4 regions of the Mesorhizobium sp. M0862 genome follow, and region 4 is predicted to be linked to each of the others. Evidence: predicted binding sites of a transcription regulator. Region 4 holds the regulator's gene; each other region holds the start of a gene.
The links. The regulator PhoB, encoded in region 4, activates phosphate uptake and scavenging genes when phosphate is short. The targets are predictions, from matches to a motif close to TGTCATNNANCTGTCAT.
Positions count from the first base shown of each region.

Region 1: NKI15_RS01955 (DUF1045 domain-containing protein) is a predicted target of PhoB. The motif match lies at 1,245-1,261, and genes of this name have one in related genera.
Region 2: NKI15_RS23645 (esterase-like activity of phytase family protein) is a predicted target of PhoB. The motif match lies at 1,613-1,629, and genes of this name have one in related genera.
Region 3: ppk2 (polyphosphate kinase 2) is a predicted target of PhoB. The motif match lies at 1,451-1,467, and genes of this name have one in related genera.

Region 1 is NZ_JAMYOJ010000001.1:386,598-389,951, forward strand. Features, by position in the region: gene NKI15_RS01945 (hypothetical protein) at 1-144, shown strand, start outside; gene iolB (5-deoxy-glucuronate isomerase) at 336-1,148, shown strand; gene NKI15_RS01955 (DUF1045 domain-containing protein) at 1,403-2,110, shown strand; partial or broken gene NKI15_RS01960 (alpha-D-ribose 1-methylphosphonate 5-triphosphate diphosphatase) at 2,145-3,292, shown strand; gene phnN (phosphonate metabolism protein/1,5-bisphosphokinase (PRPP-forming) PhnN) at 3,289-3,354, shown strand, end outside.
Region 2 is NZ_JAMYOJ010000018.1:6,955-10,308, forward strand. Features, by position in the region: gene NKI15_RS23635 (Gfo/Idh/MocA family protein) at 1-344, opposite strand, end outside; gene NKI15_RS23640 (LacI family DNA-binding transcriptional regulator) at 539-1,564, shown strand; gene NKI15_RS23645 (esterase-like activity of phytase family protein) at 1,726-3,201, shown strand; gene NKI15_RS23650 (L,D-transpeptidase) at 3,280-3,354, opposite strand, start outside.
Region 3 is NZ_JAMYOJ010000025.1:17,173-20,526, forward strand. Features, by position in the region: gene NKI15_RS27340 (glycosyl transferase family 90) at 1-220, shown strand, start outside; gene NKI15_RS27345 (aldo/keto reductase) at 241-1,284, opposite strand; gene ppk2 (polyphosphate kinase 2) at 1,528-2,448, shown strand; gene NKI15_RS27355 (dihydrofolate reductase family protein) at 2,638-3,282, opposite strand.
Region 4 is NZ_JAMYOJ010000007.1:187,922-191,275, reverse strand. Features, by position in the region: gene pstB (phosphate ABC transporter ATP-binding protein PstB) at 1-297, shown strand, start outside; gene phoU (phosphate signaling complex protein PhoU) at 339-1,043, shown strand; gene phoB (phosphate regulon transcriptional regulator PhoB) at 1,060-1,749, shown strand; gene NKI15_RS13425 (ROK family protein) at 1,780-3,015, opposite strand; gene xylF (D-xylose ABC transporter substrate-binding protein) at 3,282-3,354, shown strand, end outside.

The DNA.
Region 1 (3,354 bases), on a different contig from region 4:
TTCTGGGGCATCATTGCGCTCGGCTTTGCCGCCTACGCCGTCTGGCAGTTCTTCTATCTTTACAAGCCGGTGGAGGAGAGCAAGGCTACGCCTGATCGACCGAAGACCGGCGAAGCGAAGGCGGACGCCGAACCGAAGGAATGAACGGCCGTGGCTCGGAAGGGCTTGCGGGTCGGACACTCGACACCTGGCGTATCGCCTACGTCGGTGATTGGCCGGAATGTCCCTCGCTTCGTCATCCTAGGGTCTTCGCGACGGAGCTTCGCTCCTGCTTCGCCCTAGGATGACGAAGTTGAGAGGCCGACCTCGAAGACATGCGATAGGAGAGACAAAACATGTCGAAACTGCTCGTCAAAGCCGACAAGGGCCATGGCCGCGTCGCGCATGTCACGCCCAACAGCGCCGGCTGGACCTATGTCGGCTTCGACCTGCACCGTTTGAAGCCCGGCGAAAACGCCTCGGGTAAGACGGGCGGTCGCGAAGTCTGCCTGGTGTTCGTCACCGGCAAGGGCACGGCCAAGGCCGGCGGCCGGGAACTTGGCCTGCTCGGCGAGCGCATGTCGCCCTTCGAGGGCAAGCCGTGGTCGGTCTATATTCCTGAGGGGTCGGATTGGTCGGTCACCGCCGACACCGATCTCGAGCTCGCGGTCTGCTCGGCGCCGGGCCTGGGCGGCGGCTTGCCCGTTCGCGTCATCGCACCCCACGACCTCGGCCAGGAGACTCGGGGCAAAGGCACCAACACGCGCTACGTCACCAACATATTGCCCGAGGGTAAGCCGGCCGACTCGCTGCTGGTGGTCGAGGTCATCACGCCCGGCGGCCACACATCGAGCTACCCGCCGCACAAGCACGACCAGGACAATCTGCCCGCCGAATCCTATCTTGAGGAAACCTACTACCACCGCCTCAACCCGCCACAGGGTTTTGCCTTCCAGCGCGTCTACACCGACGCCGACAAGACCGGCGCCCGCGAGCTGGACGAAGCCATGGCGATCGAGGACGGCGATGTTGTGCTGGTGCCCAAGGGCTATCACCCCTGCGCCGCCTGCCACGGCTACGACCTCTATTACCTCAACGTCATGGCCGGGCCGAAGCGGACGTGGAAGTTCCACAACGCGCCCGAGCACGAATGGCTGATGAAGGCCTGATCGGCCTTCACTTGCGGCGGAAGCTGTTGGTCAAGCAGGAAAAAATCGTCGGCTAACGATCCATGGGGTCGATTTGCCTTCGAAAACCCGCATAAGCTTCGTCAATCCGTCATGGAAATCACCTATGGCAGCGGGCCAGTGCATGTCGCCCAAAAGTGCGCAGCTTTTTTGGGATGACGACATGCAGCAAATTAAAGACTTAAAGCGCGTCGCGCCATCGGTTCGGTTTCGGCGCGCTTTAAGGAGGATTTTCGATGCGCTACGCCATCTATTTCACCCCAAGGCAGGACGAGCCGTTGGCGCGGATCGCCGCCAACTGGCTGGGCCGCGACCCCTTTGGCGCCGCCACCAGGCCGGTCGAGGCGGTGGGCGAGCTGTCGGCGGCCGAAGTCGCCTTTCACACCGCATCGGCGCGGCGCTACGGTTTTCATGCGACGCTGAAAGCGCCCTTCCGGTTGGCCGCCAACGAAACCGAAAGCTCGTTGCGCGCGGCGCTGGACGCCTTTGCCGAAGCAACGCCGACGGTCACCATCCCGCGCCTGGTCGTCAGCCAGATCGATGGTTTCTTCGCTTTGGTGCCGGAAGGCCCGCTGCCGCCGCTCAACCGTTTCGCCGATTATGTCGTGCTTAGCTTCGACCGTTTTCGCGCGCCGCTCACCGAGGCCGAGATCGAGCGGCGCAGCCTGGATTCGCTGAAGCCGGCCGAGTTCCGCAATCTCTGCCAGTGGGGCTATCCCTATGTGTTTGAGACCTTTCGCTTCCACATGACACTGTCCGGCCGGGCCGGGCCGCAGGAAAGCCAACGTCTGCGCGCGGCAATTGACAGCCTGTTCGCCGATGTGCTGCAGCAGCCGGTGCTGGTGGATGCGCTGACGCTGTTCGTCGAAACCGAACCGGGCGCTCCGTTCATGGTGCTTTCGCATCATGCGCTCGGCCGCCGCGCTGCCCGAAAAACCGCCTGACCGCAATTCGTCCGAGTAAGCAAGGACTGCCTGAATGACCGCCGAAACTGTTCTCCACAACGCCCGCATCGTGCTTGCCGACGAGATCGTCGAAGGGTCGCTCGTGCTGCGCGACGGTTTTATCTCCGGCGTCGACGCCGGCACCGGCCACACCGGCGGGAGCATGGGCGGCGAGGACATGGGCGGCGACTACATCATTCCCGGCCTGGTCGAGCTGCACACTGACCATCTCGAAGGCCACTATGCGCCGCGCCCGAAAGTGCGCTGGAACCCGATCGCCGCCGTCCTTGCCCATGACGCGCAGGTGGCCACCGCCGGCATCACCACCGTGCTCGACGCTTTGCGTGTCGGCATGGACGAGGACGCCGACCTTACCTCCGACGACATCCGCAAGTTGGCCGACGCGATCGAGGACAGCGTCGCGAAGGACCGGTTGCGGGCGGACCATTTCCTGCATCTGCGCTGCGAGGTCTCGGCGCCGGATTGTTTGCGGGCTTTCGCCAATTTCGATGGCGACGAGCGGGTCAAACTGGCGTCGCTGATGGACCATGCGCCGGGACAGCGCCAGTTCGTCAATCTCGAGACCTACGCCTATTACTATCAGCGCAAGCTGAAGTTGACCGATCGCGACTTCCAATTGTTCTGCGAAAAGCGGATGTCGGAATCAGCGAAGAATTCGGGACCGAACCGGGTGGCGATATCAGCCGCCTGCAACGAGCGGGGCTGGCGAGCCATGACGACGCCACATCAGGCCATGTCGACGAGGCGATCGAGCAGGGCGTGCGCGTCGCGGAATTCCCGACCACGCTGGAAGCCGCCAAGGCCTCGAAGGATGCCGGGCTCGGCGTGCTGATGGGCGCGCCCAACGTCATGCGCGGCTCCTCGCATTCGGGCAATGTCTCGGCCCGCACGCTGGCCGGCGACGGCCTGCTCGACATATTGTCGTCCGACTATATCCCTTTCAGCCTGATCCAGTCGGCCTTCTTCCTCGGCGACGTCGTCGAGGGCATCTCCTTGCCGCAGGCGGTCGCGATGGTGTCGAAGAATCCGGCCGAGGCGATCGGCCTAAACGACCGCGGCGTCATCGAACAGGGCCGCCGCGCCGACCTCGTGCGGGTGCGCCTCGACGATCATGTGCCGGTCGTGCGCACCGTCTGGCGCCAAGGGCGGCGGGTCGCCTGATGGTCTCGGCGTCGATCGAGCGCGAACTCAGCAGCGAGGCCTTTCCGGTCCGCAACGGCGTC
Region 2 (3,354 bases), on a different contig from region 4:
GCGTTACGCGCCGCATCGACGATGGCGCGCGCATTTTCCGGAGTATCGGCCAGCGGCTTTTCCGTCAGCAGATGGCAATTATGGGCAAAGGCGGCAAAGGCGACATCACGCCGGGCGGCTGGAACCACGACATCGAACACCGCGTCGGGCCTGGTCTGGTCGAGCACCGCGTCGAGGCTGGTGCCGATTACTGCGCCGTCGAGCCCGTATTCGTGCGCCCTCGCCTTCGCCCGTTCGGCGTCGAGATCGACAAGGCCGACAATGGCCAGCCCGTCGATCTGCCTCGCGGCATCGAGCCAGGCCTTGCTCATCGCTCCACAGCCGACGAGGACGGCATTCATCATCCGGCATTCCTCCCGTCCGGTCCCTCCAGACCGAATGTCACGGCATTTCCGGCATCACCGTAAACGTTTCTCCGTAAACGTTTACGAGAACACACCCGATGGCGTAGAATGTCAATCGGCTGTCAGCGAAAATCATCCCGAAGCCTTGGCCTGGGCGGCAGCCGGTGCTAGCCAAGACAGGGGGAGAACTGTCCTTGGCGTCCAGCATCCATGACCTCGCGCGTCACCTGAACATTTCGATCGGCACCGTGTCGCGGGCGTTGAACGGCCGCGCCGACGTCAATGCCGACACCCGCCAGCGCGTGCTCGCCGCCGCCAAGCAATTGAACTATTCGCCCAACCAGTCCGGCCGCAGCCTGCGGCAAGGCACCACCCATTCGATCGCCTTCATGCTGCAGCCGCATCCGGGCGACCAGCAATATGGCGAACCGTTCTTCATCCCGTTCCTGATCGGTCTGCAGGGCCGGCTGGCCGAGGATGACCTGGATCTGATGGTCGTCATGGGCGAGCCCGGCCAATATCAGCAGGAGAGGCTGCGCCGCGTGGTTGAGACGCGCCGGGCCGACGCGGTCGTGTTGGCCAATACACGGCGGGAAGACGATCGGATCGACTATCTCAGCAAGGCCGGCTTTCCCTTCGCCACGCTTGGGCGAAGTCAATCCGGCGACGACACCTATCCTTCGCTCGATATCGATTTCGAGAGGGCGGGTGATGAAGCCGTCGACCGGCTGGTCGCGCGCGGCCACCGCCGGATTGCCGCCATCCGCCCTTCGCTTGATCTCAACTTCGGCTACCTGTTCCTCGACGGCTACCGCAAGGCGCTGGAGCGGCATGGCATCGAAGTCGACCCCGGCCTGATCGCCGACGGCTTCATCAACGAGGCAGGCGGCTACCAGGTGACGCCGCGCGTGATGCTCTCCAAGGACCGGCCCACAGCCATCATCTTCAACAATGACGCAATGGCGCTCGGCGGCTGCAAGGCACTGGCCGAGATGGGCATCAGGCCCGGCCACGACATCGCGGTGATCGTCATCGTCGACACGCCGCTCTGCCGCTACTTTTCACCGGCGCTGACCGCCTTCCGCCCGGCGCTGGAGCCGATGGGAAGGCGGTTGGCCGAAATGCTGCTGGCCTCGCTTCCCGCCTTTGCCGGCCCGGAAGGTCCGCGCATCATCCGCGAAGTTTGGCCGCTGGAGTTGATCGCGCGCGACAGCGATTGATAGTGCGTCTCTCCCTTCTCCCACAAGGGAGAAGGAAGAGGCCCGCTCTGTCACGCAAGTATCATGTTCGCGTCCTAGACCGCTTTGCGAGAGGGCGACATCGTCGATGCGATGCGGTGGCCCCTTTGCGCCGCTCAAGGCTTGTCACAAAGAGGATCTCCATGAAAATCTCGCACCGAACCGTGTCGCTCGGCGCCGCGCTGGCGCTGTTTACCGCCCTGACCCCTGCCCTTGCCGACAGCACCGCCACCGTTGGCGGCTTCGTCAACAAGGGCCTGGTCGGCGTCGGCCGCATTCCGGCCGATCAGAAGGACAAGTTCGGCGAGACCTTCGGCTCCGGCTCCGGCATGTCGATCGACGCCGCAAGCTGGAACCGTGGCGCGGACGGCTACAAGGGCTCGCTCTGGTTGCTGCCCGACCGCGGCTACAATGTCGTCGGCACCACCGACTACCGGCCGCGCCTCAACACTATTCATATCGAATTCACGCCGACCGCACTGGGCGCCACGCCCACCGCCGGCCAGGAACGGACCGGCGTCAAGGCGACGCTAGCCGATTCCCTGCTGCTCACCGACGACAAGGGCGCAGACGCCACCGGTCTCGATCCGCTCAACGGCGTGCGCGCGGCCAATGGCGACCTGCCGATCCTGCCCGAGGCCAATGGCAAGCTGGCGCTCGACAATGAGGCGATCGCGCGGCTGCCCGACGGCACCATGTTCATCTCTGACGAATACGGCCCCAACATCTACCGCTTCTCGGCCGACGGCCATCTGTTGTCGGCAACGCAGCCGCCCGCCGCTTTGGTGCCGATGCGCAAGGGCGCGCCGAACTTCGCCTCCGACAATCCGGGCCCCGGTGCAGCCGAACCCGATCCGAAGGATCCCGAAACCGGCCGCCAGAACAATCAAGGCCTCGAAGGCATGGCGCTGACGCCGGACGGCAAGTCGCTGATCACTGTGCTGCAGTCGGCGCCCCGCCAGGATGGCGGCGATTCGCCCGCGACGCGCCAGAACACCCGCGCGCTGGTCTACGACGCCTCCGACCCGGCCCATCTCAAGCTGGTGCATGAATATGCCGTGCCGCTGCCGGTGTTCAAGGACGCCAAGGACAAGACCAAGGTCGCCGCGCAGAGCGAAATCGTGGCGCTGTCCGACAAGACCTTCCTGATGCTGGCGCGCGACAGCGGAAACGGCCAGGGGGTGAAGGGCGATACTTCGCTGCTGCGCCAGATTTTCGTCGTCGACGTCTCTGGCGCCACCGACATTGCCGGCGGCGCCTTCGATGCCGCCGACAAGCCGCTGGCGCCCAAGGGCGTGCTCGACCCCTCGGTGACCCCGGCCAAGCTGACGCCGTTCATTGACATCAACGACAACAAGGAACTCGGCCGTTTCGGCCTGCATGACGGCAAGCCGAACGACAAGAACAATCTGTCGGAGAAGTGGGAAGCGATGTCGGTGGTCAGCGTTCTCGATCCGGCGCTGCCCGACGACTATTTCCTGTTCGTCGGCAACGATAACGACTTTCTCACCCAGGACGGTTTTCAGGTCGGCGCGCCCTACAAGGCCGAAGACGGCGCCGATGTCGATACCATGTTCCTGGTCTATCAGGTCACGCTTCCGGGCCTCGCCAAGAAGTAGCCATATACGGAAAGGCGGACGCGCCCGGCGCGTCCGCCTTTAACCGTCTGTCGGCGATCAGCGATGCCGTGAAGGCACCTATTTCAAAATCTCCGCATCCCTTGGCACGCCGGCATCGATCGGCTCGGCGGTCCGGCTCGACACAGCCATGAT
Region 3 (3,354 bases), on a different contig from region 4:
GCTGGCGCCCGACTTCAGCGATCTGGCCGAGCGCGTGCACCATCTCGAGAAACATCCGGCCGAGGCCCAGCGCATCGTTGCGGCGGCCAACGCCTATTGCCGCAAATTCGCCGACGAGCGGGCCGAGCAGGCGATCTGCCTGCTCGTGCTCTACAAATATTTCGTGCTCAGCGGCCAGATCGAGCCCGATCCGCAGGTCTGGCGGTTTATCGCGGGCTAGCGGCCTCCGGCGCCCTTAAGTCAGATGACGCTGCGGTCCATAACCAGATCGGCCGGGCCGAAGCGGTCCTTCGCCGTAAACTGCTGGTGCCAGTAGGGATAGAGCACCGGCGGCCGGCTGACGGCATCGAGACGCTGGCGTTCATCAAAGGACAGCGTCAGGCTTGCCGCGGCGAGATTGTCTTTCAACTGGGCTTCGTTGCGCGCCCCGATCACCAGCGAGCTGACGGCCGGCCGGCCAAGCAGCCAGGCCAGCGCCACCTGGGCCGCCGAAAGGCCGCGTGCCGCGCCGATATCGACCAGCACGTCGACAATCCGCCAGAGCCGGTCTTCGTCGCGGATCGGCGGTTCCGACCAGCCGCCGATCTGGCGCGCCGTCGGACTGTCGCGGCGGTATTTGCCCGACAGCAGGCCGCCGGCGAGCGGGCTCCACACCAGCACGCCAAGGCCCTGGTCGACCGAGATCGGCAAGAGCTCATACTCGGCCTCGCGTGCTTCCAGCGTGTAGTGGATCTGCTGGGTGACGAAACGCGGCTGGTGCTGGCTGTCGCTGATGCCCAGCGCCTTCATGACCTGCCAGCCGGAATAGTTGGAGCAGCCGACATAGCGGATTTTGCCCTGGGCAACCAGCGTGTCGAGCGCGGAGATGGTTTCCTCGAGCGGCGTCGCGCCGTCCCATTCGTGCAGGAAATAGATGTCGATGACATCGGTCCTGAGGCGCTTCAGGCTCTTCTCGCATTCGCGGATCAGATGATGGCGCGACAGGCCTTCGTCATTGGGGCCCTTGCCGATCCGCATGCGCGCCTTGGAGGCGATCAGCACGTCGTTCTTGCGCTTGCCGCCCAGCGCCTCGCCGATGATCTCTTCCGACAGACCGTTGGAATAGACATTGGCGGTGTCGATGAGATTGATGCCGGCATCGATGCAAGTGTCGATGATGCGCGAGGCCTCCGCGAGATCGGAATTGCCGACGGCAGCGAACGGCCCGCTGCCGCCGAAGGTCATGGTTCCCAAGGTCAGCGCCGAAACTTTCAAGCCGGAACGGCCAAGCGTGCGGTATTCCATGTCAGATCCTCGTAGTTTTGGTGGGGAGGCGGTTTTAGCAGGAAAGGGCGGGGAAGCCCGAACGGGTCCGCCATTTGTAGGACAATTTGAGCGGCTTGTCGCCATCCCAGGGCGATGGATCGGCAATGCTCGCTGGTTTGCAGTGATCACCGGCTGGCCGGCGGCTTGCAATAAAACCGTCATTGGCGGCCTATATCGAGTCGGCTCAGGGTTTTATGTCAGCCGGCAAGCGGAGCAGTGGAAATGACTGAGTTAAAGCAGAATTCTCCGGCCAGGGATTGGCTGGAAGCCGAACTCGCCGACACGCTCGATGAGGACTATGAGCTGGAAATGTCGGAGCCGGCGCTGTCGCTGGAGATCGCCAAGATCTACAAGAGCGCGCATCCGCCGTCGATCGATCGCATGCAGTATTTCCGCGACCTGATCGGCTTGCAGTCGGAACTGATCAAGCTGCAGTCCTGGGTCGCCTACCACAAAAAGAAGCTGGTGGTGGTTTTCGAAGGCCGCGATTCCGCCGGCAAGGGCGGCGTCATAAAGCGCATCACCCAGCGCCTCAACCCGCGCATCTGCCGCGTCGTTGCGCTGCCGGCGCCGACCGAGCGCGAAAAATCGCAGTGGTATTTCCAGCGCTACGTGCCGCATCTGCCGGCCGGCGGCGAGATCGTGCTGTTCGACCGCTCCTGGTACAACCGCTCCGGCGTCGAGCGGGTGATGGGCTTTGCCGAACCCGATCAGGTCGAAGAGTTCTTCCGCGACGTGCCGGAGTTCGAGCGCATGCTGGTCCGCTCCGGCGTCACGCTGGTCAAATACTGGTTCTCGATCACCGACGAGGAACAGCAGATGCGCTTCATGATGCGCATCCACGACCCGATGAAGCAGTGGAAGCTGTCGCCGATGGACCTGCAGTCGCGCGTGCGCTGGGAGCAGTACACCAAGGCCAAGGAAGAGACGTTTGCCCGCACCAACATCCCAGAGGCACCGTGGTACATCGTCGAAGGCAACGACAAGAAGCGGGCGCGGCTGAACTGCATCGACCATCTCCTCAAACAGCTGCCCTATGAGGACGTGCCGCACGAAGAAATCACGCTGCCCGAGCGGGTGTTCAACCCGGAGTACGAGCGCCAGGTCCTGCCGCGCGAGCTTTACGTGCCGGAGAAGTATTGAGCACTTTTCCTTCTCCCCGTTTCACGGGGAGAAGGTGCCCGAAGGGCGGATGAGGGGCAGCGCCGGCATCGACGAATTCACAGCCGTCGGACGCTGCTAACCTCCAAAAGCAGCGCTGCCCCTCATTGCCTGCCGGGCATTTCTCCCCGTAGAACGGGGAGAAAGAAGCCTGCGCCTATCACTTCGCCACTACACCCGCTTGATCGTCACATGCGTGGCGAGCGCTGTCGCCACCTGCTCGGTGCACTGGTAACCCAGCTTCAGCATATCCAGCCCGGCAAACAGGCTCTCGCCCCTCCCGAGCAACACCGGCGACACCGCCAGATGCAACTCGTCGATGAGCTTCTCTTGCAGATATTGCCGGATGGTGGAAACGCCGCCGCCGACGCGGACATCCTTGCCGCCGGCCGCGGCCTTTGCTTGTTCGAGCGCGGCGTGGATGCCGCCGGCAACGAAGTGGAAAACGGTGCCGCCTTCCATCACAATGGGGTCGCGCTTGTAGTGGGTCAGCACGAAGGTCGGCACGTGATAGGGCGGGTTGTCGCCCCACCAGCCTTTCCAGCTCTCGTCTGGCCATTCGCCACGGATCGGGCCGAACATGTTGCGGCCGAGGATCCAGGCCCCGACATTGTCGAAGCTGCGGACAGTGAACCGGTCGTCCACATCGGTGGTGCCGCCATCCTTGCCGACCATCTCATGGAAGGTGCGGGTGCCGGTCATCCATTTGTGCAGATATTCGCCACCAACGCCGAGCGGATTTTGCAGGTCCTGGTCAGGACCGGCGCCGAAACCGTCGAGCGACAAGGTGAAGGCATTGACGCGAAGTTTGGACATGGAGACTCCCTTTCGGTGACCAGTTGTGATTTGCAATCAGTATTCAAACTGATTGCATTTTGCAACTAGTAT
Region 4 (3,354 bases):
CAGCGCCTGTGCATCGCGCGCGCCATCGCCGTGTCGCCGGAGGTGATCCTGATGGACGAGCCCTGCTCGGCGCTCGATCCGATCGCCACCGCCCGTGTCGAGGAGCTGATCGACGAACTGCGCCAGAACTACACGATCGTCATCGTCACCCACTCGATGCAGCAGGCGGCGCGCGTGTCGCAGCGCACGGCGATGTTCCATCTCGGCTATCTCGTCGAGGAGGGCGCCACCGACAAGATGTTCACCAACCCCGACGACAAGCGCACCCAGGACTACATTACCGGCCGCTTCGGCTGAGCCGTCCGGCGGGTGGATTTTCAGGCACGAGGACCAAGATCATGGGTGAACATACCGTCGCCTCCTTCGATGAAGAGCTCGGGCAGATCAGCAAGCTGATCCGCGACATGGGCGATCTGGCAGGCTCGATGGTCAGCGGCTCGACCAGGGCGCTGCTCAATTCGGACAATGCGCTGGCACAGCGTGTCGTTTCCGACGACGCCATCATGGATGCGCGCCAGCGCGAACTGGACGACCGCGCCATCACGCTGATCGCCAAGCGCCAGCCGATGGCCAACGATCTGCGCGCCGTGGTCGGCTCGATCCGCATGGCCGGCGACCTCGAGCGCATCGGCGATCTCGCCAAGAACATCGCCAAACGCGTCGGCACCGTGGGCTTGAGCGTCACGCCGCGCGACCTCTCGCACTCCATCGATGCCATGGCGCAGCTGGTGCTGATCCAGGTGCAAGGCGTCGTCGAGGAATATGCCGCCACCGATGCGGCAGCTCTTGCAAAACTCAGGAATGACGACGAGCGCATCGACGTCAAATACACGTCCGTGTTTCGTGAGCTCTTGACCTACATGATGGAAGACCCTCGCAACATCACCGCCTGCACGCATCTCTTGTTCTGCGCCAAGAATCTTGAGCGCATCGGCGATCATGTCACCAACATCGCCGAAAATGCGTATTATGTGCTGACCGGCCAGCAATTGCCCGCCAATCGTCCGAAGCAGGACGAGACGGCGATGGCCACGCCGGCCTGATGAGGGTGAACTGCCTATGATCGCGCCACGCATCATGGTCGTGGAGGACGAGGAGCCGCTAGGCGTGCTCCTCCGCTACAACCTCGAATCCGAAGGCTATCACGTCGAGGTGGTGACACGCGGCGACGAGGCCGAGATCCGCCTGCAGGAAAACGTGCCCGATCTCCTGGTGCTCGACTGGATGGTGCCCGCTGTTTCCGGCATCGAGCTCTGCCGGCGGCTTAGAGTGCGGCCCGAAACCGAGCGGCTGCCGATCATCATGCTGACCGCGCGCGGTGAGGAAAGCGATCGCGTGCGCGGCCTGTCCACCGGTGCCGACGACTATCTGGTCAAGCCATTCTCGACGCCGGAGTTCATGGCGCGCGTGAAGGCGCTGCTGCGCCGGGCCAAGCCGGAAGTGCTGTCCAGCGTGCTCAAGGTCGGCGACATCGTGCTCGACCGCGAGTCGCACCGTGTCTACCGCAAGAAGAGCGAGATCAGGCTCGGACCGACCGAGTTCCGGCTGCTCGAATTCATGATGCGCCATCCCGGCCGCGTGTTCTCGCGCAGCCAGCTGCTCGACAATGTCTGGGGCGAGACGATCTACATCGACGAGCGAACCGTCGATGTCCATGTCGGGCGCTTACGCAAAGCGGTCAACAACGGCCGCATGCCGGATGTCATCCGTACCATTCGCGGCGCCGGCTACGCGATCAGGGAAGACTAGGATGCTGCGCGTCGCGCCGTTGCCGGCCATTCAGGCGACATGCTTGCCGGATTTGGCCTGAATGCCCGGCGCGAAAATCTCCTGATCGACGAAGCCGAGCGCGCGCATGGCACAGCCTTCGCGGATCAGCGGCAGCTCGTTGGGCTCGGTGTCGAAGGAGATCGATTTCGAGTGCTGGCCGCCGGCGGTCTGGGCGATCGCTTCGCGCAATGCCGGCTCGATCAGGTCGAAGGCGGCGGCGCTGACGCCAACCATGGCGACAGGCGCCGGGTCGATCAGCGCAAACAGGCTGCCGAGGCCGAAGCCGAGCGCCTCACCGGCCTTGCGATAGGCTTCGCGCTCCGGGCCATCGGTTTCGCGGGCGCGCGCGGCGAGTGCGCGCATATCAGCGTCGCCGATATCGACCGGCTCGGCATCTTCGCTCATCATTTTGGCGCTGCGCCAGATGGCGTAGTTTCCGGCATAGGCCTCGACGCAGCCGCGCCGCCCGCAGCGGCAGAGCGCGCCGCCCGGACGGTGGATCATGTGGCCGAACTCGCCGCCGGAGGAATGGGTGCCGGTGAACAGTTCGCCTTTCAGCACCAGCCCCATGCCGATGCCGTGCGACAAGAGGATCGCGATGAAATTGTCGCGGTAGCGCTCGGGCTGGCGCCATTGCAGGGCCACCGCCATCATATTGCAGTCGTTCTCCATGGTGGCAGGAATGCCGAATTCCGCTTCCAACATGTCGGCGAAGGCAATGTCGGTCAGTGGCGTGATTGGCGACCACAGCATGGCCCGCGCCTGCGAATCGGTGATGCCCTGGATGCCCATGGCAATGCGGGCGATGCTCTGGACATCGAGGTCCGGGTCCGCGAGACGCCGCCCGACGATTGCTACGCATTCGCCGATCAGCTCGTCGCGCGGCATGGTCAGCGTGTCGAGCCGGCGCTGTTCTTCCGCGACCACCTGGCCGGCATAGTCGATGACGGTGACGGAGAGGAAGTTCAGCGACAGCACCACGGTCATGACCGCCGCCGCTTCCGGGTTGAGGCCAAGGCCGACCTGCGGCCGGCCGCGTTTCAGCGAGCCGGTCTCGCCAGGCTTGCCTTCAATCAGGATGCCTTCTTGAATCAGATCAGACGAGATTGCCGATATCGTCGAATGGCTGAGGCCGGTGGTCGCCGCAATCTCGGTCCGCGACGGCTGGCCGGCCCGGCGCACGGCCGAAATCACCATCGCACGGTTGCGACGGCGCAGATCGTCGTGGCGGATCCCAACCGACATTTGTTTTCCTCCCGGCCTCCTCGCGCCTCATGATAGTGAAGGCGTTCGACGGCACCAGCCAAATATTGGCAGACGCCGGCAGCCCTGTCATTGTTTATTGCGGAGCTCGAAAAAATTCGGCAACGCCATCAGAATCCATCATAATCGATGTTGACAGTGCCTTATCATTGAACCAGTATTTTTTCGAGGCTCGAAAAAATTGAGCCTCTTTGTGCAGGCCTTCGGGCCGGTTTTGTCGCGCCGTGGGCGGCGCAGGGAGGGTTATAATGAACAGATTTGCAGCCGCCATGCTGGCGGGTGTCGCCATGTCGCTGGCGCTGATGTCGGTCGCGCAGGCGA